One region of the Kribbella sp. NPDC058245 genome, then DNA from elsewhere that is predicted to be linked to it. Evidence: riboswitches for the same ligand, from Rfam matches in the RefSeq annotation. Region 1 holds a riboswitch; each other region holds the start of a gene.
The links. A riboswitch is a leader RNA that binds a small molecule or an ion and turns the genes downstream of it on or off. The one in region 1 is predicted to bind ZMP and ZTP.
Positions count from the first base shown of each region.

Region 1 (7,030 bases):
ACGAGCCGGGCGCGGAGCTGATCGGCGGGGTGGCCGAGGAGAGCAATGTCACGTACCGCGCCGCCAAGGTCCGGGACTGGGTTGCGCGCCGCCCGGAGTACGGCACGGCGTGGGCCGAAGCGGAGCTGACGCTCGATGTCTGGCTGCGCCTGACGCCGGAGCGGCTGGCCGAGCTCCGAGGCCGGTTGCAGGACGTGCTCGAGGAGTACGTCGACCAGCCGTCGACCGAAGCGGAGGCGGAGCCGGTGTATCTGTTCGCCCAAGGAGTGCCGGCGCAGCCGTAAGCCCTGTACTTTTCCTCGGATCAACAGGAAACTTTCCTAACTGTTGATGGAGGAGGTCGTGGTGAAGGCGTTGTGGCGGGTGGGGTCGGTTCTGATGGCGGCGGGGCTGGTGCTGGGCCTGGTCGGTCCGGTCGAGGCCGCGACCGGGGGTGCGGTGCGGGTCAATCAGCTGGGGTACGGCGCCTTCGACGGTAAGGCGGCGTATGTGCTGAGCCAGGGTGCTGTGACCGGTCGTGCCTTCCGGGTGGTGGACGACCGCGGCCGGCAGGTGCTGACCGGGCGCGTCGGCACTGAACTGGGGGAGTGGAACGCGAAGTACCAGCACGTGTCCGCGCTGGACCTCTCACGGTTGTGGGTGCCGGGGACGTATCGGGTCGAGGTGCCAGGGGTTGCGTCGTCGCCTGCTTTTGTCATCCGGGCTGATGGGGATGCGCTGGCGACGTCGGCGAAGGACAAGGCGGTGACGTTCTTCACCGAGCAGCGGGACGGCGCGAACGTCGTACCGGGTTCGCTCGGGCGCAAGCCTGCGCACCTGACGGATCGGTCCGCGTCGGTTTATGAGACACCGACGTTCGTCGATCCGGAGACCGATCAGACGGTGGGGGAGTTGCGCCGGATCGGTGCTCCGGTGGATGTCGAGGGCGGCTGGTACGACGCCGGCGACTACCTGAAGTTCACGCACATCGCGGCGTACTCGGAATCGTTGCTGTGGGCATCGACCCGGGATGCGCGGCAGCCGGATAGCAAGGTACTGAACGAGGCTCGGCACGGGCTCAACTGGCTCGACAAGATGTGGGACGAGCGGTCGAAGACCCTCTACATCCAGGTCGGCGTCGGGACCGGGAACGCCGAAGAGACGTTCATCGGCGACCACGACATCTGGCGGCTGCCGGAGGCGGACGACCACCTGACCGCGCCCGCGGAACGTCACCTGCGCAACCGGCCGGTGTTCCGCGCCGCGGCGCCGGGGAAGCCGATCAGCCCGAACCTGGCCGGCCGGACGGCGGCCGCTTTCGCGCTCGCGGCGCAGGTCGAGGCGCGGACCGATCGCAAGCTGGCTCGCAAGCATTTGGAGACCGCGGCGCAGATCTATGCGATGGCCAAGACCACTGGGGTCGGCCAGTTGGTGACGTCGCTGCCGTTTGCCTTCTACCCAGAGTCCGCGTGGCGCGATGACCTCGAGTTGGGCGCGACTGAGCTGGCGCTGGCGGCTCAGCGGTTGGGCGATCGGCGAGCATCCGGTTGGGTGCGGCAGGCGTCGTACTGGGCTGATCAGTATCTGCAGCACGAGGCTGGAGGCGACACGCTCAACCTGTACGACGTGAGCGCGCTGGCGCATGCGGACCTGATCCGCGCGGCGCGGCCGGACCGTCCGTTGGTTCGCAAGCTGACGAGTGATCTGCGGGCGCAGCTCGAGATCGGGGCCAAGCGGGCGGCCGGTGATCCGTTCCGGGCGGGAGCGCAGTACGCCAACTTTGACGCCGTACCGCACACCTTTGGCCTGTCCGCGACCGCGCGCCTCTACCACAAGGCGACGGGCGACCGCCAGTACGACGCCTTCGGTGCGCAGCAGCTCGACTGGGCGTTCGGGGCCAACGCGTGGGGTGTGTCGTTCATGGTCGGCGTCGGCGCGAACCCCGGGCGCTGCCCGCACCACCAGATCGGCAACATCACCGGCCGCCAGGTCGTGGGTGCCGTCGTCAACGGGCCGAACTCGGCGGAGCTCTTCGAGGAAGGACTCGGGGACAACCTCGACGGCATGAACCCGTGCCCGGCCAACGGCGTCGACGCCTACGCCGAGTTCACCGGCCACGGCTCGCGCTACGTCGACGACGTCCGCTCCTGGCAAGCCTCCGAACCCGCCGACGACTTCGCCGCCATCGCCGTCTACGCCCTCACCCGCTAGGAGCTGTACCGACGGACGGGTAGTGGTCGGCCTGTGGAGGTACCCGCACGATGCTGGTAGGCGGGGCAGCGCGGCCCAGCGGTGACCTCTACCCGTTCTTCGGTACACGTCTACAGTTGCGGGGTGCTGAGTGCGGGGGAGATCGCGGCCGGGGTTCAGGCGGGTTCGCTGGATGCCGTTAAGGTGATCGAGGAGGCGCTGGAGGCTGCTCGGCGGTTGGATCCGGTGCTGCATTTTCTGGAGGAGCTGGATGGTGAGCGGGCGCTTCGGCTGGCGAAGGAGGTTGATCCCTCCGGGGCGCTGGCTGGGGTGCCGTTCTTGGTGAAGGCTCGGACGCCGCCGGAGTCGCCGATCCTGGAGCGGTTGCTGGCGGCGGGAGCGATTCCGATCGGTACGGCGACGCGGGCGCGACCGGGTCCCGGCTCGCAGACGTATGGGTGGAACGGGTCTGAGTACACACGGAACCCGTGGGATCTCACGCGGTCGTCAGGTGGGTCGACGGCTGGGGGAGCGGCGGCGGTCGCGGCGGGCGTCGTACCGCTGGCGACTGGTGGGGATAGCGGTGGGTCGCTCAGGATTCCGGCGTCGTTCTGTGGGCTGGTGGGATTCAAGGGGACGCTCGGCCGAGTGCCGCGCGCTGTCGGGCGGGCCCTGGGTGGGTTGACGACCGCTGGGGTGATCGGCGCGAACCTGGACGACGTGATGCTGGCGACGAGCCTCGCGAGTGGACCGCATCGGCTGGATCCGACCGCGTTGCCGCATTGGCCGGTGCCGATCCTTGCCGACGGCCCCTTTCGGGTCGCCTACCTGTCTAGCCTCAGTGCGTACGCCGTGGATCCGGGCGTCGACCGGGTTGTGCGCGACTGCTTGTCAGTCGTCGAGGTGGTCGACGTACCGCTCGAGCTGCTCCCGACGGACGACGCATGGCAGGCGTTGTCCGCACTGGATGCCGGACGCGGGGTCAACGCGGCAGAAGCCTCTTGTGCCCGCCAAGTGCGGGACCGGAACAACACAGCGCTTGCCGATCTGTTCGATGTCGTCGACGCACTCGTCACACCCACGACGCTGACCGTTGCCCACGGCTACGACCAGTACAACGAGAACATCATCGTCGGCGATCCGTGCTGGGCCTTCAACGTGACCGGGCATCCGGCGGTGAGCGTGCCGGCCGGACTCCTCGACGGGCTTCCCGTTGGAGTGCAGGTCGTCTCTCGGTACGGCGACGATGCGACCGCGCTGGCCGTGGCCAAGCAGTTGATGGTCAAGCTTTAGCGCGGGTGTTCGGCGCGCCAGTCCTTCATGGTCTGCTCGAGATCCGCGTGCACGAAGCTGAAGAAGTCGGCGGCCTCGGAGAGCCGGCGGCCGACGGTCGTGTCGGTGCCGAAGAGGCTCGCACCGTAGCTGCTGCTGGCGGCCCACTCGGTCAGCGCCTGGTTGCGGCGTTCGAGAATCGCGGCGAAGACGTCCTCGCGAATCCGGTAGTGGTCCTTGCGCGAACCGGGCATCCGCTCCCGCGAGATGAACGACATCTGGATCAGTTGCCGGACCGCGCCGGAGACCGCGGGCTGGCTGATCTTGAGGGTGTCGGCCAGTTCTGCCGCGGTCATGGTGCCATCGGGACTGACCAGCATCCGGCCCATCACCCGGGCCGACATCGTCGGTACGCCGCTGTTCGCCATCACACCGGCGAAGCGTTCGACGTACTGACTGATCTCTTCCGGAGTGGGCGCCATGATTGAACCTTACACAAACCAGCGCCCGCTCCACGGCTTGTGGAACGGGCGCTCGTGAGGGCTGTCAGCTGAGCTCGAGACCCGGGTAGAGCGGGTGCTTGTCGAGGATCTCGGCGGAGGCTGCGCGGGTCTTGTCGGCGACGCCGTCGGCCAACACGTACTTGGCCTTGGACGGCGCACCGGCGGCCGTATTGGTCGGTGTGGTGGCGGACAGCACGTCCACGATCAGCTCGGCGACCTTGTCGAACTCGTCGGCACCGAACCCGCGGGTGGTGAGTGCCGGCGTACCGATCCGGACACCCGAGGTGTACCAGGCGCCGTTCGGGTCGCGGGGGACCGCGTTGCGGTTGGTGACGATGCCCGCGTCGAGCAGCGCCGACTCGGCCTGGCGGCCGGTGATCCCGTACGACGAGACGTCGAGCAGGACCAGGTGGTTCTCCGTACCGTCCGTGACGAGCTTGACGCCACGCTTCATCAGACCCTCGGCGAGGGTGACCGCGTTGTCGGCGACGGCCTGCGCGTAGGTCTGGAACGACGGCTGGCGGGCCTCGGCCAGCGCGACCGCCTTGGCGGCCATCGTCTGGCTGAGCGGGCCACCGAGGACCATCGGGCAACCGCGGTCGACGGACTCGGCGAACTCCGGCTGGCACAGCACCATGCCGCCGCGCGGTCCGCGCAGGGACTTGTGCGTGGTGGTCGTGGTGACGTGCGCGTGCGGTACCGGGTCGAAGTCGCCGGTGAAGACCTTGCCCGCGACCAGACCGGCGAAGTGCGCCATGTCGACCATCAGGGTCGCGCCGACCTCGTCGGCGATCTCGCGCATCTTGGCGAAATTCACCTTGCGCGGGTAGGCCGAGTAGCCGGCGATCAGGATCAGCGGCTTGAACTCACGGGCCTTGCGCGCGACCTCGTCGTAGTCGAGCAGGCCGGTCTCGGCGTTGGTGCCGTAGGAGTGCTGGTTGAACATCTTGCCGGAGATGTTCGGGCGGAAGCCGTGCGTCAGGTGACCGCCGGCGTCCAGCGACATGCCGAGCATCTTCTGGTCGCCGAGCGCCTTGCGGAGCTTGGCCCAGTCCTCGTCGGACAGGTCGTTGACGTGCTTGGCGCCGACCTCGGCCAGCGCCGGGGACTCGATCCGCTGGGCGAGGATCGCCCAGAAGGCGACCAGGTTGGCGTCGATCCCGGAGTGCGGCTGGACGTAGGCGTGCGGGGCGTTGAAGAGCGCCTTGGCGTGCTCGGCCGCGGCGGTCTCGACGGTGTCGACGTTCTGGCAGCCGGCGTAGAAGCGGTGCCCGACGGTGCCCTCGGCGTACTTGTCGGACAGCCAGTTGCCCATCGTCAGCAAGGTGGCGGGGGAGGCGTAGTTCTCACTCGCGATCAGCTTCAGCGAGGAGCGCTGGTCGGCCAGCTCGGCCTTGATCGCGCCCGCGATGGTCGGCTCGACCGAGGCGATCACCTGCAGGGCGTTGTTGTACGCGGCCGACGCCGCGGCGGCGTCGAAGGGTTGGTGAGTCATCGAAGTCTCTCCTGCGGTTGCAGTGGGTCGAAGGCACCCAGGCGCACGGTGCCGACGGGTTTCGCTCCCCGGTGGTTCTCCACCTTCAGCGCGCCAGTCGCGACAGCGGTCAGCCTATCGTGCGCTCGACGATCTCCCGGAACGGTGTCGTTCGCGGAAGTGTCCCGAACACGCCGCCCCAGTCCCCGGCCAGTCGCGACGCCACGAACGCGTCCGCCACCGCGGGCGTCGAGTACCGCACCAGCAGCGACGCCTGCAGGCACAACGCCATCCGCGCGGCCAACCGCCGCGCCCCGGCCTCAGCCCCCTCGATGTCGGACAGCGCCTGCAGTACGTCGCTCACTGCCGCGTCGAGCCGGTGATCAGCACCCTGCGCCGCCCCAACTTCCAGCAGCCACGCCTCCAACGACTCCGGCCGCCGGAGCGCCCGCAGGACGTCGAGCGCGTTGACGTTGCCCGACCCTTCCCAGATCGAGTTCAACGGCGACTCCCGGAAGAGCAGCGGCAGCCCCGACTCCTCCACGAACCCGTTCCCGCCGAGACACTCCAACGCCTCAGCCACCATGAACGAGGTCCGCTTACAAACCCAGAACTTCGCCAAGGGAAGCGCGATCCGCCGGAACGCCCCGGCGCGCTCATCACCTGACGCCGAGGCGTCGACCGCCGCGGCCAGACGCATCGCGAGAGCGGTTGCTGCTTCGCTCTCGATCGCCAGGTCCGCCAGGACGTTTTGCATGGCGGGTTTGTCGACCAGGAGGCTGCCGAAGGCGGAGCGGTGCTGGGCGTGCCAGGTGGCTTCGACGAGGGCTCTTCTTTGCAGGGCGGCGGAGCCCAGGACGCAGTCGAGGCGGGTGGCGGCGACCATTTCGATGATCGTCCGGACGCCGGCGCCTTCGTCACCCAGGCGGTAGCCGATGGTGTTGTGGAACTCGACCTCGCTGGACGCGTTGGAGCGATTGCCGAGTTTGTCCTTCAGCCGTTGCAGGGCGAACGTGTTCCGGTTGCCATCAGCAAGGACTCGCGGTACGACGAAACAGCTCAGCCCGTCCGGCGCCTGCGCGAGCACCAGGAACACGTCGACCTGCGGCGCCGAGCAGAACCACTTGTGCCCGTTCAGCAGGTACTCCTCGCCCGTAGGCGTCGCCGTCGTCAGGTTGGCCCGGACATCGGATCCACCCTGCTTCTCGGTCATCCCCATCCCGGCCAGCACGCCACGCTTGGCTGCGCCGGGCAACCGTCGTACGTCGTACTGGGTCGCGGCCAACTGCGGAACCCACTCGGCCGCGAGGCGCTCGTCAGCCCGCAACGCCGGTACGGCGGCGTACGTCATCGAGATCGGGCAGCCGTGGCCCGGCTCGACCTGCGACCAGACGTAGAACCCGGCCGCCCGCGTCAGATGCGGCGACGGCCGGTCACTCGTCCACGGCGCGGCCTGCAGCCCGAACCCGACGGCCTGCTCCATCAACCAGTGCCACGACGGGTGGAACTCGACCTCGTCGATCCGGTTCCCGTACCGGTCGTGGGTCCGCAGAACCGGCGGATACTGGTTCGCCGGGAGAGCGTGAGAGAGCGCTTCCTGCGATCCCGCGAG
Region 1 is NZ_JBHVWY010000020.1:27,245-34,274, forward strand. It holds gene ACFVWG_RS35730 (winged helix-turn-helix domain-containing protein) at 1-284, shown strand, start outside; gene ACFVWG_RS35735 (glycoside hydrolase family 9 protein) at 331-2,190, shown strand; gene ACFVWG_RS35740 (amidase) at 2,314-3,462, shown strand; gene ACFVWG_RS35745 (GbsR/MarR family transcriptional regulator) at 3,459-3,923, opposite strand; gene ACFVWG_RS35750 (glycine hydroxymethyltransferase) at 3,988-5,439, opposite strand; ZMP/ZTP riboswitch at 5,468-5,550, opposite strand; gene ACFVWG_RS35755 (acyl-CoA dehydrogenase family protein) at 5,549-7,030, opposite strand, start outside.

Region 2 (7,030 bases), on a different contig from region 1:
CCGCTAGCGCACGCAGGCGATGCCACCTGCCGATGGTTGCATCAGAGCAGGTCGCGGATGTACGCGCCGAGGAGTGCGGTGGTGTCCGGGACGAAGGACCACTCGCCCAGACGTCGTACAAGCTCTGATGGGGTCATCCAGGCGCCCCAGGCGACCTCTTCGGGCTGGTGGGTGACCGGGCCGTCCCAGACGCAGGTGTAGAGATAGGCGTGGTAGTTGGTGAAGTCGTCGGCGTAGTCGCCTTCGGGCAGCTTGGTGAGCTCCACGCCGCTGATGCCCAGCTCCTCGGCGAGCTCGCGCACCACCGCGTCGTACGGGTCCTCACCGGCGTCGATGACGCCGCCGGCCATGAAGTCGTAGCAGGCCGGGTAGACGTCCTTGGTGTCGGTACGGCGATGCACGTAGATGTCGCCGGCCGCATTCCGGACGAGTACGCCGGTCGCGGAGTGGCGCAGGTTGTCGCGGCGCATCACCGATCGCGGCTGTGCATCGATGACCACGTTGTCGTCGCTGAGAATCGCCACCATTTCGTCCACGCGGGCAGTCTCACACGAGCGCCTGTGGACAAAGCACCCCGGTTTGGGGGCGGAACCGCGTAGGCTCGTGAGCATGAGTGTGCGGCGCATTATGGGGACCGAGACCGAGTTCGGCATCTCGGTGCCCGGCCAGCCCGGGGCCAACCCGATGCTGACCTCGAGCCAGGTGGTGAACGGCTACGCCCAGACGCAGCCACTGGCGCGCAAGACCCGGTGGGACTTCGACGAGGAGCACCCGCTGCGGGATGCGCGGGGCTTCGACCTGAGCCGGGAGGTGGCCGACACCAGCCAGCTCACCGACGAGGAGACCGGCCTGGCCAACGTCATCCTCACCAACGGCGCCCGGCTGTACGTCGACCATGCCCACCCGGAGTACTCCGCCCCCGAATGCACCAACCCGCGCGACGTGGTGGTCTGGGACAAGGCCGGTGAGCTCGTGATCATGGAGGGCGCGCGGCAGGCCCGGCAGATCCCCGGTGCGCCGCAGCTGAACCTCTACAAGAACAACACCGACAACAAGGGCGCGTCGTACGGGTCGCACGAGAACTACCTGATGCGCCGGTCGACGCCGTTCGCGTCGATCGTGCGGCACCTGACGCCGTTCTTCGTCAGCCGCCAGGTCGTCACCGGCGCGGGCCGGGTCGGGATCGGCCAGGACGGCGGCACGAACGGGTTCCAGATCAGCCAGCGCGCGGACTACTTCGAGGTCGAGGTCGGCCTGGAGACGACGCTGAAGCGGCCGATCATCAACACCCGCGACGAGCCGCACGCGAACCCGGACCGCTACCGCCGGCTGCACGTGATCATCGGTGACGCGAACCTGTCGGAGATCTCGACGTACCTGAAGGTCGGTACGACGTCGCTGGTGCTCGCGATGATCGAGGACGGCTGGCTGACCGACGACCTGGGTGTCGACCGCCCGGTGCAGGCGCTGCACGAGATCAGCCATGACCCGACCTGCCTGCATCTGATGACGCTGAAGGACGGCCGCAAGCTGACCGCGGTCCAGTTGCAGACGGAGTATCTGGAGCAGGCGCGTAAGTACGTCGAGGACAAGTACGGCGACGACGCGGACCGCCAGACCAAGGACGTGCTGTACCGCTGGGAGCAGGTGCTCGACCAGTTGGCGATCGATCCGATGAAGCTGGCCGACCAGCTCGACTGGGTCGCGAAGTACAAGCTGCTGCAGTCCTACCGCGACCGCGACGGCCTCGAGTGGGACGACCCGAAGCTGCACCTGGTCGACCTGCAGTACGCGGACCTGCGCCCCGACAAGGGCTTGTACTACAAACTCGTCAGCTCCGGCCGGATGAAGCGTGTCGTGACCGACGAGGAGATCCGGATGGCGGTCTCGCACCCGCCGACCGACACCCGCGCCTACTTCCGCGGCCGCTGCATGCAGCAGTACGCGCCGCAGGTCGCGGCCGCTTCCTGGGACTCGGTGATCTTCGATCTGCCGGGCAAGGAGTCGCTGCAGCGGATCCCGACCCTGGACCCGCTGCGGGGCACAAAAGCCCATGTCGGTGCCCTTCTGGACCAGTGCGACACCGCGAGTGACCTGGTTCGCACCATCACTGGGGGTGCCGCCGGGTAGGGTCGCTCTTAGAAGCAACGGGAGAGCGGTTGGGCGTCTCTTCCACTGCGGTTCTAGGAGGTGTGAGCGATGGCGAAGGACGGCGGGCAGCAGCACAAGCAGCCGAAGCGTTCGACGACCGAGGAAGAGGTCGAGCAGTCGACCACGTCGGAAGACGTGGCCGAGCGCAAGGAACGGCTCGACGAGGATGTCGACTCGATCCTCGACGAGATCGACGAGGTGCTCGAGGAGAACGCCGAGGAGTTCGTCCGCGGGTTCGTGCAAAAGGGTGGGGAGTGAACCGCTCGATGACATTTGATGCCTCCGGCAGGTTGCCGGAAGCCTTCCTGACCCCAGGTGGCACGTCGTTCATGGACTTCCTGGCCGGGCACGCGCCCGACCTGTTGCCCGGACGGCGCAGCCTGGGGCAGGCCGACTTCTCCGACCACGTCCCGCACGGTACGACGATCGTCGCGCTCACCTTCGCGGGTGGCGTGGTGATGGCCGGCGACCGGCGGGCCACGATGGGCAACATCATCGCCTCGCACGACATCGAGAAGGTGTTCCCCGCCGACGAGTACTCGGCGGTCGCCTTCGCGGGCTCGGCCGGGTTCGGGATCGAGATGGTCCGGCTGTTCCAGGTCGAGCTCGAGCACTACGAGAAGCTCGAGGGCACCACGCTCAGCCTGGACGGCAAGTCCAACCGGCTGAGCGCGCTGATCCGGGGCAACCTGGCGATGGCGATGCAGGGGCTGGCCGTGGTGCCGCTGTTCGCGGGCTACGACCCTGACCGCAAGGGCGGGCGGATCTTCTCCTACGACGCCACCGGCGGCCGCTACGAGGAGACCCACTTCCACAGTGTCGGCTCGGGCTCGCTGTTCGCCCGGGGCTCACTGAAGAAGCTCTACCGCGAGGATCTGTCGGCGACCGACTGCGCGATGGTGGCGATCCAGTCGCTGATCGACGCTGCCGACGACGACTCGGCGACCGGCGGCCCGGACATGCTGCGGCGGATCTTCCCGGTGGTCGGCGTGGTCACCGCCGACGGCTACCAGCGGCTGCCCGAGGACGAGGTCGCCACGCTGGTCGACGCGGCCTGGGCGCAGCGCCACGTGCGCCCCGACGGCCCCGCTTCGGCGTCCCTGACCTGATCCCCATCGACTGATAGAGGACGAATGAGCACGCCGTTCTACGTATCCCCAGAACAGCTGATGCGCGACCGGGCGGACTTCGCCCGCAAGGGCATCGCCAAGGGCCGCAGCGCGATCGCGCTGCAGTATGCCGACGGCATCCTGTTCGTCGCGGAGAATCGTTCGCCCGCGCTGCACAAGGTGGCCGAGATCTACGACCGGATGGCGTTCGCCGCGGTCGGCCGCTACAACGAGTTCGAGAACCTGCGGATCGCCGGCGTGCGCCTGGCCGACATGCGCGGGTACTCCTACGACCGGCGCGACGTCACCGGCCGGGCGCTGGCCAACGCGTACGCGCAGACCCTCGGCGCGATCTTCTCCTCCGGTGGCGAGAAGCCGCTCGAGGTCGAGATCCTGGTCGCCGAGATCGGCGCCTCCACGGCCGACGACCAGATCTACCGGCTCACCTACGACGGCTCGATCGCCGACGTCCGTGGCTATGCGGTGATGGGTGGCCAGGCCGAGCAGGTCGCGGAGTATGTCGGCGAGCACTACTCCGAGGGCATCTCGCTGGCCGGGGCACTGCGCCTGGCCGTCGACGCCCTCGGTCACGACAGCTCCGAGCCGCGTGAACTGACCTCGGACCAGCTCGAGGTCGCCGTACTGGACCGGACCCGGACCCAGGTGCGGAAGTTCAAGCGGATCTCGGAGGAGACGCTCGCCCGGATCCTGTCCGAGTCCCAGCCGGCCGCCGACATCGAGGAGGCCACCGCGGAAGCCGCTGCGTCGGCCGACGCCGAGCCGGCCACCTCGGCTGGAACGTCGTCAGCTTCGTCTTCGTCTTCGGATGATGACGACGCGCCGATCGCTCCGCCGGAGGACCCCGACGACAGTCGTCCGCTGTGACGGACCGAACCACCGACTCAGCCGCCACGTCCGACGTGGCGGCTGAGTTGTCTCGGGCCGCCGACCCGCAGCCGTGGGAGCTGCTGGGGGAGAAGGTCGCCTACCAGCGGTTTCTGACGGTGAAGGTTCGCCGCTACCGGATGCCGAACGGTCACGAGGTCGATTGGGACGTCACCGGCCCGGAGTCCGCGGCGGCCGTCGCGGCCGGTGTCACCGTGCTGCCGCTGACCCCGGACGGCCGGATCGTGACGGTCCGGATGTTCCGTCCCGGTCCGGACAGCGTCGTCACCAACCTGCCCGGCGGCCTGATCGAGCCGGGGGAGGAGCCCGAGGTCGGCGGCGCCCGCGAGCTCGAAGAAGAGACCGGCTACACCTGCGAAAGCATCGAGATCGTCGGCTGGCTCTGGGCCGGTACGTCGTCGACCTTCCGCAAGTACGTCGCCATCGCCCGCGGCTGCCGTCCCGACGGCAAGCAGCAACTCGATGACGCCGAGGACTGCGTCCCGGTCGAGCTGAGCGTCGACGAGTTCCGCGCCGAACTCCGCGCGCCCGGCGGCATGACCGGCACCGACACCGCCTACCTGGCCCTGGATCACGCAGGTCTGCTCTGACGTAAAATAACGCTGGGTCCGCGACTGGCGTTGAGGTGGAGTACCACCGGGGAGCGGCCTGCCGGAGGATCCGGCTGTCGCCGCGCGCCTGGGCACTCGACCTGTTGCCCGAAGGAGTGCGCCCATGACCGCCGAACTGATGATCGGGACCGACCTCGCCGCCGAGATGGTGACGAACGCCGCCGCCCGTGCCGAGAAGCTGCGGGAATCGACCGGGGTGCAGCCGTGCCTCGCGACCGTGCTCGTCGGTGACGACCCGGCCTCCGCGACCTACGTGCGGATGAAGCAGAACCGCAGCAAGAAGGCCGGCATCGGCTCACGCAGCGTCGTACTGCCGGCCGAGACCACCACCGCCGAGCTGATCGCGACCCTCACCGAACTGTCGAACGACCCCGAGGTGCACGGGATCCTGCTGCAGCACCCGGTGCCGAGCCACATCGACGAGCGCGCGGCCTTCGAGGCGATCGACCCGCGCAAGGACGTCGACGGGGTGACCATGCACTCGTTCGCGGCGATGGCGTTCGGGGAGCCCGGGTTCCGGTCGTGTACGCCGGGCGGGATCATGCGGCTGCTCGAGGCGTACGACGTACCGCTGTCCGGAGCGCACGCGGTCGTGATCGGCCGCAGCCCGATCCTCGGCAAGCCGGCCGGGATGTTGCTGCTGGCATCGGATGCGACCGTGACCTACACCCACTCACGCACCGTCGGCCTGCCCGACATCGTCCGTACGGCGGACATCGTGGTCGCCGCGGTCGGCAAGGCGAACTTCGTCCGCGGCGACTGGCTGAAGCCGGGCGCGGTCGTGATCGATGCCGGATACAACGAAGGCAACGGCGACGTGCATTTCGGTGAGGCCTCCGAGGTGGCTCGGTTGATCACCCCGGTTCCGGGTGGGGTCGGGCCGATGACGATCGCGCTGCTGCTGGAGCAGACCGTAGCCGCGGCCGAGGTTTCCGAGACGGCTGTCCAGTCCGTGGAGACTCTGGCCTAGGCTGTAGAGGTTGTCGGAACAGTTTGACGAGGAGGCGTGACGTGGCGGTGCGGGCGATCCGGGGAGCCACCCAACTGGACGCGGACGAGCGCGAGCACCTGCTCGAGCGGACCGCCGAGTTGGTGAAAGCTGTCCTGGAGGCGAACGATCTGGACAGCGCGGATCTGATCAGCATCCTGTTCACCGTCACGCCGGACCTGAGCTCGGAGTTCCCGGCGGTCGCCGGCCGTCAGATCGGACTGACCGACGTACCGCTGATGTGCATGCAGGAGATCGCCGTACCGCATGCTCTCCCGCGGGTGGTGCGGTTGATGGTGCACACCGAGTCGGATCGTTCCCGCGACAAGATTCAGCACGTCTACCTGCACGGCGCGACCGCGCTCCGTCCCGACCTGACAGGCGCCCAGTGACCGAATTACGTGGCCCGGTTCGCATCGTCGGTGCCGGACTCATCGGTACGTCGATCGGCCTCGCCCTGGCCCGGTTGGGTGTCGTCGTGGAGCTGGTCGACGCGAACCCCGACAACGCGCTGATGGCCGAGCGCATCGGTGCCGGATCACGGCTGGTGCAGATCGAACCGCAGCTCGTCGTGGTCGCCGTACCGCCGGACCACGTCGGCTCGGTGATCGCCGAGCAGCTCGCGCAGACCGACGCGATCGTCACCGACGCCGCGAGCGTGAAGTCGAAGCCGCTGACCGATGCCCGGCTGCTGTCGGCGGACCTGACCCGGTACGTCGGCAGTCACCCGATGGCAGGTTCGGAGCGCAACGGCCCACTGGCCGCGCGCGCCGACCTGTTTGACGGCGCCACCTGGGCAATCACCCCGCACGAGACGAGCTCACCCGAGGCCGTTGAGCTCGTCCGCTGCCTCGCCGAGGCGTGCGGTGCGCGGACAGTCGAGCTGTCGGTCGAGGACCACGACATGGCCGTCGCCCGCGTCTCCCACCTGCCGCAGCTGATGTCGTCCCTCGCCGCCGGCACCCTCGTCGACGCCCCGAACTCACACCTGCAACTGTCCGGCCAAGGCGTCCGCGACGTCACCCGCATCGCCGCCGGCGACCCCGGCCTGTGGACCCAGATCGTCTCCGCGAACTCAGCCGCCCTCACCGGCCTGCTCGAGCAGATCCGCGACGAGCTCGACCGCGTACTAGTTGCCCTCGGCAAAGAAGAAGCCGGCGACGAACTCACCTCCATGCTCGCCCGCGGCGTCTCCGGCGCCATCCGCGTCCCCGGCAAGCACGGCGCCCCACACATCGACCTGGTCAGCGTCCTCGTCACCATCC
Region 2 is NZ_JBHVWY010000007.1:37,514-44,543, forward strand. It holds gene ACFVWG_RS17970 (hypothetical protein) at 1-7, shown strand, start outside; gene ACFVWG_RS17975 (NUDIX hydrolase) at 42-527, opposite strand; gene dop (depupylase/deamidase Dop) at 610-2,130, shown strand; gene ACFVWG_RS17985 (ubiquitin-like protein Pup) at 2,200-2,409, shown strand; gene prcB (proteasome subunit beta) at 2,418-3,260, shown strand; gene prcA (proteasome subunit alpha) at 3,285-4,145, shown strand; gene ACFVWG_RS18000 (NUDIX hydrolase) at 4,142-4,756, shown strand; ZMP/ZTP riboswitch at 4,767-4,857, shown strand; gene ACFVWG_RS18005 (bifunctional 5,10-methylenetetrahydrofolate dehydrogenase/5,10-methenyltetrahydrofolate cyclohydrolase) at 4,881-5,747, shown strand; gene aroH (chorismate mutase) at 5,789-6,157, shown strand; gene ACFVWG_RS18015 (prephenate dehydrogenase) at 6,154-7,030, shown strand, end outside.
Region 2: another riboswitch for ZMP and ZTP. It lies ahead of ACFVWG_RS18005 (bifunctional 5,10-methylenetetrahydrofolate dehydrogenase/5,10-methenyltetrahydrofolate cyclohydrolase); the one in region 1 lies ahead of ACFVWG_RS35750 (glycine hydroxymethyltransferase).

Region 3 (7,030 bases), on a different contig from region 1:
GACGCGTCGACGGCCGAACTGGCGGTCGGGCTGATCCTGGCGTCGTACCGGCGGATCCCTCGGGCGGTCCGCAACCAGGACCTTGGGGTGTGGCCCGGCGACAACTATGGCGAGATGGATGACTCGCTGGCGGATCGGACCGTGCTGATCATTGGGTACGGGTCGATCGGTGAGGCGCTGGAACGGCGGCTGGCCGGGTTCGAGTGTGAGGTGGTTCGGGTCGCGCGGCGGCCGCGGGACGGCGTACATCCCACGACTGACCTCCCTGACCTGCTGCCGCGCGCGGATGTCGTCGTACTGCTGACTCCCGCGACTGACGAGACGCGCGGCATGGTCGACGCCAAGTTCCTCAGCCAGTTGAAGGACCGAGCGCTGCTGGTGAACGTGGCTCGCGGAGTCATCGTCGACACCGACGCTCTCATCGCCGAGCTCGCCACAGGCCGTATCTCCGCCGCCGTCGACGTCACCGACCCCGAGCCGTTGCCGTCGGGGCATCCGCTGTGGTCTGCTCCGAATGTGCTGATCAACCCGCACCGTGGGGGTGCCTCGACGGCGTTCGAGCCGCGGGTCGCCCGGTTGGTGCGGGCGCAACTGGAGCGCTACGTGCGCGGCGAAGCACTCGTCAATGTGGTGGCAGGGCCGCCACGGTAGGAGGACAACGATGTCCGAGGCTGTACTGCTGATCGGGACCAAGAAGGGGCTCTGGATCGGCCGCAGCGACGCTGCGCGCCGGGAGTGGAGGCTCGACGGGCCTGCGTTCGAGATGCAGGGCGTGTACGCCGTGGGCATCGACACTCGCGGTGAGCGGCCGCGGCTGTTCGTGGGCGGGACGAGTGAACACTGGGGGCCGGCGGTCTTCCACTCCGACGACCTCGGCGCGAGCTGGGACGAGCCGCCGGAGGGCGCGATCGGGTTCCCCACGGGGACGGATGCGTCGCTGGAGCGGGTCTGGCAGATCCAGCCGGGCGTCGAACCTGGTGTCGTGTACGCCGGGAGCCAGCCGTCGGCGTTGTGGAAGTCGACCGACGGGGGAGTGACGTTCGAGCTCGTCCGCGGGCTGTGGGACCACCCGCATCGTGAGCAATGGGGTGCGGGCTTCGGCGGTCAGGCCGTCCACACGGTGCTGCCGCATCCGACCGACCCCGCGCGGATGAGCGTCGCGATGTCGACCGGCGGGGTCTATCAGACGGCCGACGGCGGTACGACGTGGTCGCCGGCCAACCACGGGATCAAGGCGTACTTCCTGCCCGACCCGGATCCGGAGTTCGGTCAGTGTGTCCACAAGCTCGCGGGGCACCCCGCCGTACCGGATCGGCTGTTCGCGCAGAACCATCACGGGGTCTATCGGTCCGATGACGGTGGTCAGATCTGGAAGTCGATCGCGGACGGACTGCCGTCGGACTTCGGCTTCCCGATCGCTGTGCACCCGCACGAGCCCGACACCGTGTACGTCTTCCCGCTGGTTGCTGACGGCAACCGAATTCCTCCGGACGCCACCTGCCGCGTCTACCGCTCGCGCGACGCGGGAGCGACCTGGGAGCCGTTGACCAAGGGCCTGCCCGACGTCTCCTACGTTCCCGTCCTGCGTGACGCGCTGACGACCGACACCGCCGACCCGGCCGGCGTGTACGTCGGCACTCGCGACGGCTGCGTCTACGCCAGCGCCGACGCGGGCGACACCTGGAGCGAGGTCGCTCGCCACCTCCCCGACGTACTCACCCTGCGGGCCGCGGTCCTGTGATCACCCTCGACCTCCCACCGGTACTGCGCCCGTTCGCGGCCGGTGCCGATCGCGTCACCGTCGACCCCGGCCCGGACCCGACGGTGCGCAGCGTCCTCACCGCCCTCGACGCCCCACTGCGCCGCCGCCTGATCGACGAGCAAGGCGCCGTACGGCGGCACGTCAACCTCTTCCTCGGCCAGGACAACGTCCGCGACCTCGCCGGCGCCGACACCCCACTAACCGACGGCGACCACCTCCTCGTCCTCCCCAGCGTCGCCGGCGGCTAGCCCTCGTCAGTGGCGGAAGAGGCGGACGTTGGTGGGGGACCAGGTGATGTTGGCGGCCGTGCAGGCGGCGGCTACCTGGTCTGAGCGGATGGAGCCGGCGGGTTCGGCGATGTGGGCTACGCCGAAGCGGGCCGCCTCGTCCACGTTGTCGGGGAAGGGGAGAGCGCCGTCGGAGACCATGGAGACGCCAGTCAAGGGCTCGTTCGAGTGGCGGGACCACCAGGAGGCGGCTTTGAGGCCGGCTGTCCTCGTGCAGTCGACTCGGGATTGCTGGCCGGCGCCGATGCCGATGGCCATGCCGTCCTTCAAGAGAGCGACGGTGTTGGACTGGGTGTAGCGGACGACGATCAGGCCGAGCAGGAGATCGTCAGCAGCCGCCGATGGGACCTCTGGGCTCAGGAGGTCCCGGGTCAGCGGGAGGTCGTCGCGATGTTGACTCAACCGGAGACCGTAGAGCTCGCGCACCTCCTCCAGTGGCGGCTCGAACGCGGGGTCCGCCTCCAGCACCAGATACGTGCCGCGCTTCTTCGCGGCCAGGATCTCCACGACACCCGGCTCGAAGCCGGGCGCGATGATCCCGTCGCTCACGACACGGCGCAGCACCTCGGCGAGCTCAAGATCCACCGGGTGTGACACCGCGACGAAATCGCCGTACGACGACTTGGGGTCGGCGTCGCGGGCACGGCGGTACGCCTCCACAACCGTCGTACCGAGGGCGGCGCCGGCCGGCGAGACATGCTTGTACGACGCGGCTGCGGGCACCCCGAAAGCAGTCGCGGCTTCGCGGACGAGTTGCCAGCCGGTGAGGGCGTCGAGGACGTTGATATACGACGGACTGCCCGAGACCACCGTGAACGGAGCGCGGGCTCCGATGACGGCAAGAGCGGCAGGCTGGTGGGGGTTCATTCCGTAGCGCAAGAGAGGCCTCCAGAAGCTGGAGGCGCCCAGGCGGTCGACGCCACGTAGTCGGCCGCTCCCCGGTGGTGACCCACCCTCGCCAGTCGCGGTAGGTCAAGCTTATTGCAGGAACGTGCAATTGGGGTCCAGAGCCGCCAGAACGGTCTTACGATCCGCGAATGGGGATCTTCTCGCGGAAGGCGGCGCCGGGCGTCGACGTGTCCGGCCTGAGGCTGGACCAGGCCTGGCTGGACGCTGACCTCGACACGGCCTATGCGGCGGTACGGCGGGGAGATCTGTCCACCGGACTGGCGTTGCTCAAGGTCACGCCGGCCAACACCAACCTGCGGTCGATCCGCGCCACCGGCCTTGCCAAGGCAGCGGTGGGGCGGAGCGAACAACTGGAGCTGCGGCTGGAGGCCTACCCGAAGGATCCGGATCTACTGCTCTGGTACGGGCAGACGCTGGTCTTCGAGGCGTGGGCGGTGCGAACCGGGCAGCGGGCCAAGGACGTGTCGGCGCAGCGGTTCACGACGTTCCACGACATTCTCCGTACGGCGGCCGAGGTGTTGCAGGGCGCGATTGTCTCGGCGGCCGACGACGCGGTCCCGTGGGAGGTGCTGCAGTGGGCGGCCCTGGGGCTGCAAGCGGAGTTGGAGGACAAGGCGGAGATCTTCCACGCCGCTCTCGTCCGTCACCCGGGCAGCTACGCGGCGCACACCGGCCGGGTTCAGGTGCTGGCGAAGAAGTGGTCCGGTCTGGAGCTGGCTGAGCTGATCGAGTTCGGCGACGGCGTGGTGGAGCGGGCGCGGCCGGGCAGCGTGCTGTGCACGATCGCGGCCAACGTGTTCAATGAGGTCTGGCTCGAGATCGCCTCCGACAAGGAGCGGACGAAGGTCGAGCGAATGAAGCGGTACGCGAGCGGCGTCACAGCCCGGCGACCGCAGTTGCTCGCGGCCCGCGACAAGTGGTGGAACGACGGCCGGACGCCGGACCCCGCTGACGTCTCGGCCAACGGGACGATGGCGTTCGCGCTCAAGTGGGCGGGTGCGAAGCGGGAAGCGATGGAGCACGCCACCCGCACCGAGGGCCGAATCGAGAGTGTCCCGTGGGGTTACGTCGGCGGCCTCACCGGCTTCGCCGACGCCCTCACGAAGCAGATGGACTAAAGCTTTTCCGCACGGAAGACCATCAGGCGGGAGTCCGGCTCGAACGGCTGCTCGTGCCAGCCGGCGTACACATTGACGATGAACCCGGCCGCCTCCAGGGCCTTCGAGATCTCGTCGACGGACCGGAAGAACAGCTCGGTGCGATAGACGTCGTCCCGGCCGTCGTCGTACAGGTTGTGTGCGTCGAAGACGACCCGGCCGTCGTCGCTGACCTCGATGAGGTCGAGCCATTCGGTGAGGTGCCCGATCGCCGTGTCGCGATCCCCGTACGTCGCCTCGCGCGTCCACGACTCCCACGCCCGGGCCGCGGGGTTCCGGGACTCGAAGACCAGTACGCCGCCCGTCCGCAACGCACCCGCGATCGCGGCGAAGGGTTCAGCGAGCGAAGGGATGTGCATCAATGTGTTCCCGGTGCAGAGCACCAGGTCGACATCGCCGGTCGGCTCGACCATGCCGGCGTCGCCGGAGATCCAGGTGACCGTGCTGGGCGTACGGCGGGCGTAGTTCAGCATCGTGAGGCTCGGGTCGATGCCGATCACCTCGCGCCCGTCCACGGCCAGTGAGCGCGCGAGCAGCCCGGTACCGCAGCCGAGATCGACGATCTTCGAGACCTTCAGCGAGTCGGCCACCGCATGGAAGTACACCGTGTCGTCGCCAGGAGGGTTGTCGAGGTCGTAGAGCTCGACCAGTTGCTCGTCACCGTAAGGATCATCCACCCGGCGAACGCTAGAGAGACCGAAGCACGAGGGCAAAGTGTTTAGAGTGAGCCCATGGTCGATGTGAAGCCCCGCAGCCGCACTGTCACCGATGGTCTGGAAGCTACCGCGAGCCGAGGGATGCTCCGAGCGGTCGGCATGGGGGACGACGACTGGGTGAAGCCGCAGATCGGCGTGGCCTCGAGCTGGAACGAGATCACCCCCTGCAACCTCTCGCTGGACCGGCTCGCGAAGGCGGTCAAGGAAGGCGTGCACGCGGCCGGTGGGTACCCGCTGGAGTTCGGCACGATCAGCGTCTCCGACGGCATCTCGATGGGCCACGTCGGCATGCACTACTCACTCGTCAGCCGCGAAATCATCGCCGACTCGGTCGAGACCGTGATGGAGGCCGAGCGCCTCGACGGCTCGGTCCTGCTGGCCGGCTGCGACAAGTCCCTGCCCGGCATGCTGATGGCTGCGGCCCGGCTCGACCTGGCGTCCGTCTTCCTGTACGCCGGTTCGATCATGCCTGGCCGTTTGGGCGACAAGGACGTGACGATCATCGACGCCTTCGAGGCGGTCGGCGCGTGTGTTCGCGGCCTGATCACTCGCGAGGAGGTCGACGCGGTCGAGCGGGCGATCTGCCCGGGTGAGGGTGCGTGCGGCGGCATGTACACCGCCAACACGATGGCGGCGTCCGCCGAAGCTCTCGGGATGTCGCTGCCCGGATCGGCCGCGCCGCCCGCGGTGGATCGCCGCCGTGATGGCTATGCGCGCAAGTCCGGCGAGGCCGTGGTCGGCCTTCTGCAGAAGGGGATCACGGCCCGGCAGATCCTCACCAAGGAGGCGTTCGAGAACGCGATCGCCGTGGTGATGGCGCTCGGTGGCTCGACGAACGCCGTACTGCATCTGCTCGCGATCGCGCGCGAGGCCGAGGTCGATCTGACCCTGGCCGACTTCAACCGGGTCGGCGAGAAGGTCCCGCACCTGGGTGACCTGAAGCCGTTCGGCCGCTATGTGATGACGGACGTCGACCGCGTCGGCGGGATCCCGGTGATCATGCGTGCGTTGCTCGACGCGGGTCTCCTGCACGGCGACTGCCTGACCGTCACCGGCAAGACGATGGCCGAGAACCTCGCTGACATCGCGCCGCCGGATGTCGACGGGGCGATCATCCGCGCACTGGACAAGCCGATCCACCCCACCGGCGGAATCACGATCCTGCACGGCTCGCTCGCGCCCGAGGGTGCGGTCGTGAAGAGCGCCGGGTTCGATTCCGACGTGTTCGAGGGTACGGCGCGCGTCTTCGACGGCGAGCGCGCCGCGATGGACGCCGTACCGGAACTGAACCCGGGCGACGTGGTCGTGATCCGCTACGAAGGCCCGAAGGGCGGCCCGGGGATGCGCGAGATGCTCGCGGTCACCGGCGCGATCAAGGGCGCCGGCCTCGGCAAGGACGTGCTGCTGCTCACCGACGGCCGGTTCTCCGGCGGTACGACGGGATTGTGCGTCGGCCACGTCGCGCCCGAAGCCGTCGACGGCGGGCCGATCGCGTTCGTCCGCGACGGCGACCGGATCACCCTCGACGTCGCGAACCGCACGCTCGATCTCCACGTCGACGCCGACGAACTGACCCGCCGTACCGAAGGCTGGACGCCCAAGCAACCCGCGATCACCAAGGGCGTCCTCGGTAAGTACGTCCGCCTGGTCGGCTCAGCCTCCCAAGGCGCCACCTGCGGCTAACCGCCCCGCCCGCTCCACACCCGCCCCGCCCCGCCCCGCCCCGCCCCGCCCCGCTTCGCTCCCGACCCCCGTCCTGCCTCCGCCCCTGACCAACCCCCATTTGCCTGCCTAACCACCCAGATCAGGGGTTAAGCACCCGCAACCACGGTGCCAAACCCCCGATTTGGCTGGCTAACCACTCAAATCGGCGTACTCCACGGTCGTCGAGCCCCGGACCCGTCTCGACCTCGCCCACCTCCGCCGGTGGCCGCCGTACCCCCTCCCGAAATTTGAACGGATCTCCCCTCAAGTTGCCCCCCTTCTCCCCCCGAAATTTCAGGGGAGAAGGGGCGAGTTCAACGGATATCCGGTCAAATGCACCGCGCCCGAGAGCCGGGCCGGGGGAACCGGCGGAGCCGGGGAGGAGTACCAGGCGTGGGAGGAGTAGGGGGCGCGGGAGGAGCAACGGTGCGTGGGAGGAGTAGGGGTGGGAGGAGTAAGAGGGCGCGGGAGGAGTGGGAAGAGGCGCCAGGGGGT
Region 3 is NZ_JBHVWY010000013.1:253,325-260,354, reverse strand. It holds gene ACFVWG_RS28915 (2-hydroxyacid dehydrogenase) at 1-651, shown strand, start outside; gene ACFVWG_RS28910 (WD40/YVTN/BNR-like repeat-containing protein) at 662-1,741, shown strand; gene ACFVWG_RS28905 (MoaD/ThiS family protein) at 1,738-2,010, shown strand; gene ACFVWG_RS28900 (5-aminoimidazole-4-carboxamide ribonucleotide transformylase) at 2,017-2,928, opposite strand; ZMP/ZTP riboswitch at 2,946-3,025, opposite strand; gene ACFVWG_RS28895 (hypothetical protein) at 3,087-4,076, shown strand; gene ACFVWG_RS28890 (class I SAM-dependent methyltransferase) at 4,073-4,792, opposite strand; gene ilvD (dihydroxy-acid dehydratase) at 4,847-6,514, shown strand.
Region 3: another riboswitch for ZMP and ZTP. It lies ahead of ACFVWG_RS28900 (5-aminoimidazole-4-carboxamide ribonucleotide transformylase); the one in region 1 lies ahead of ACFVWG_RS35750 (glycine hydroxymethyltransferase).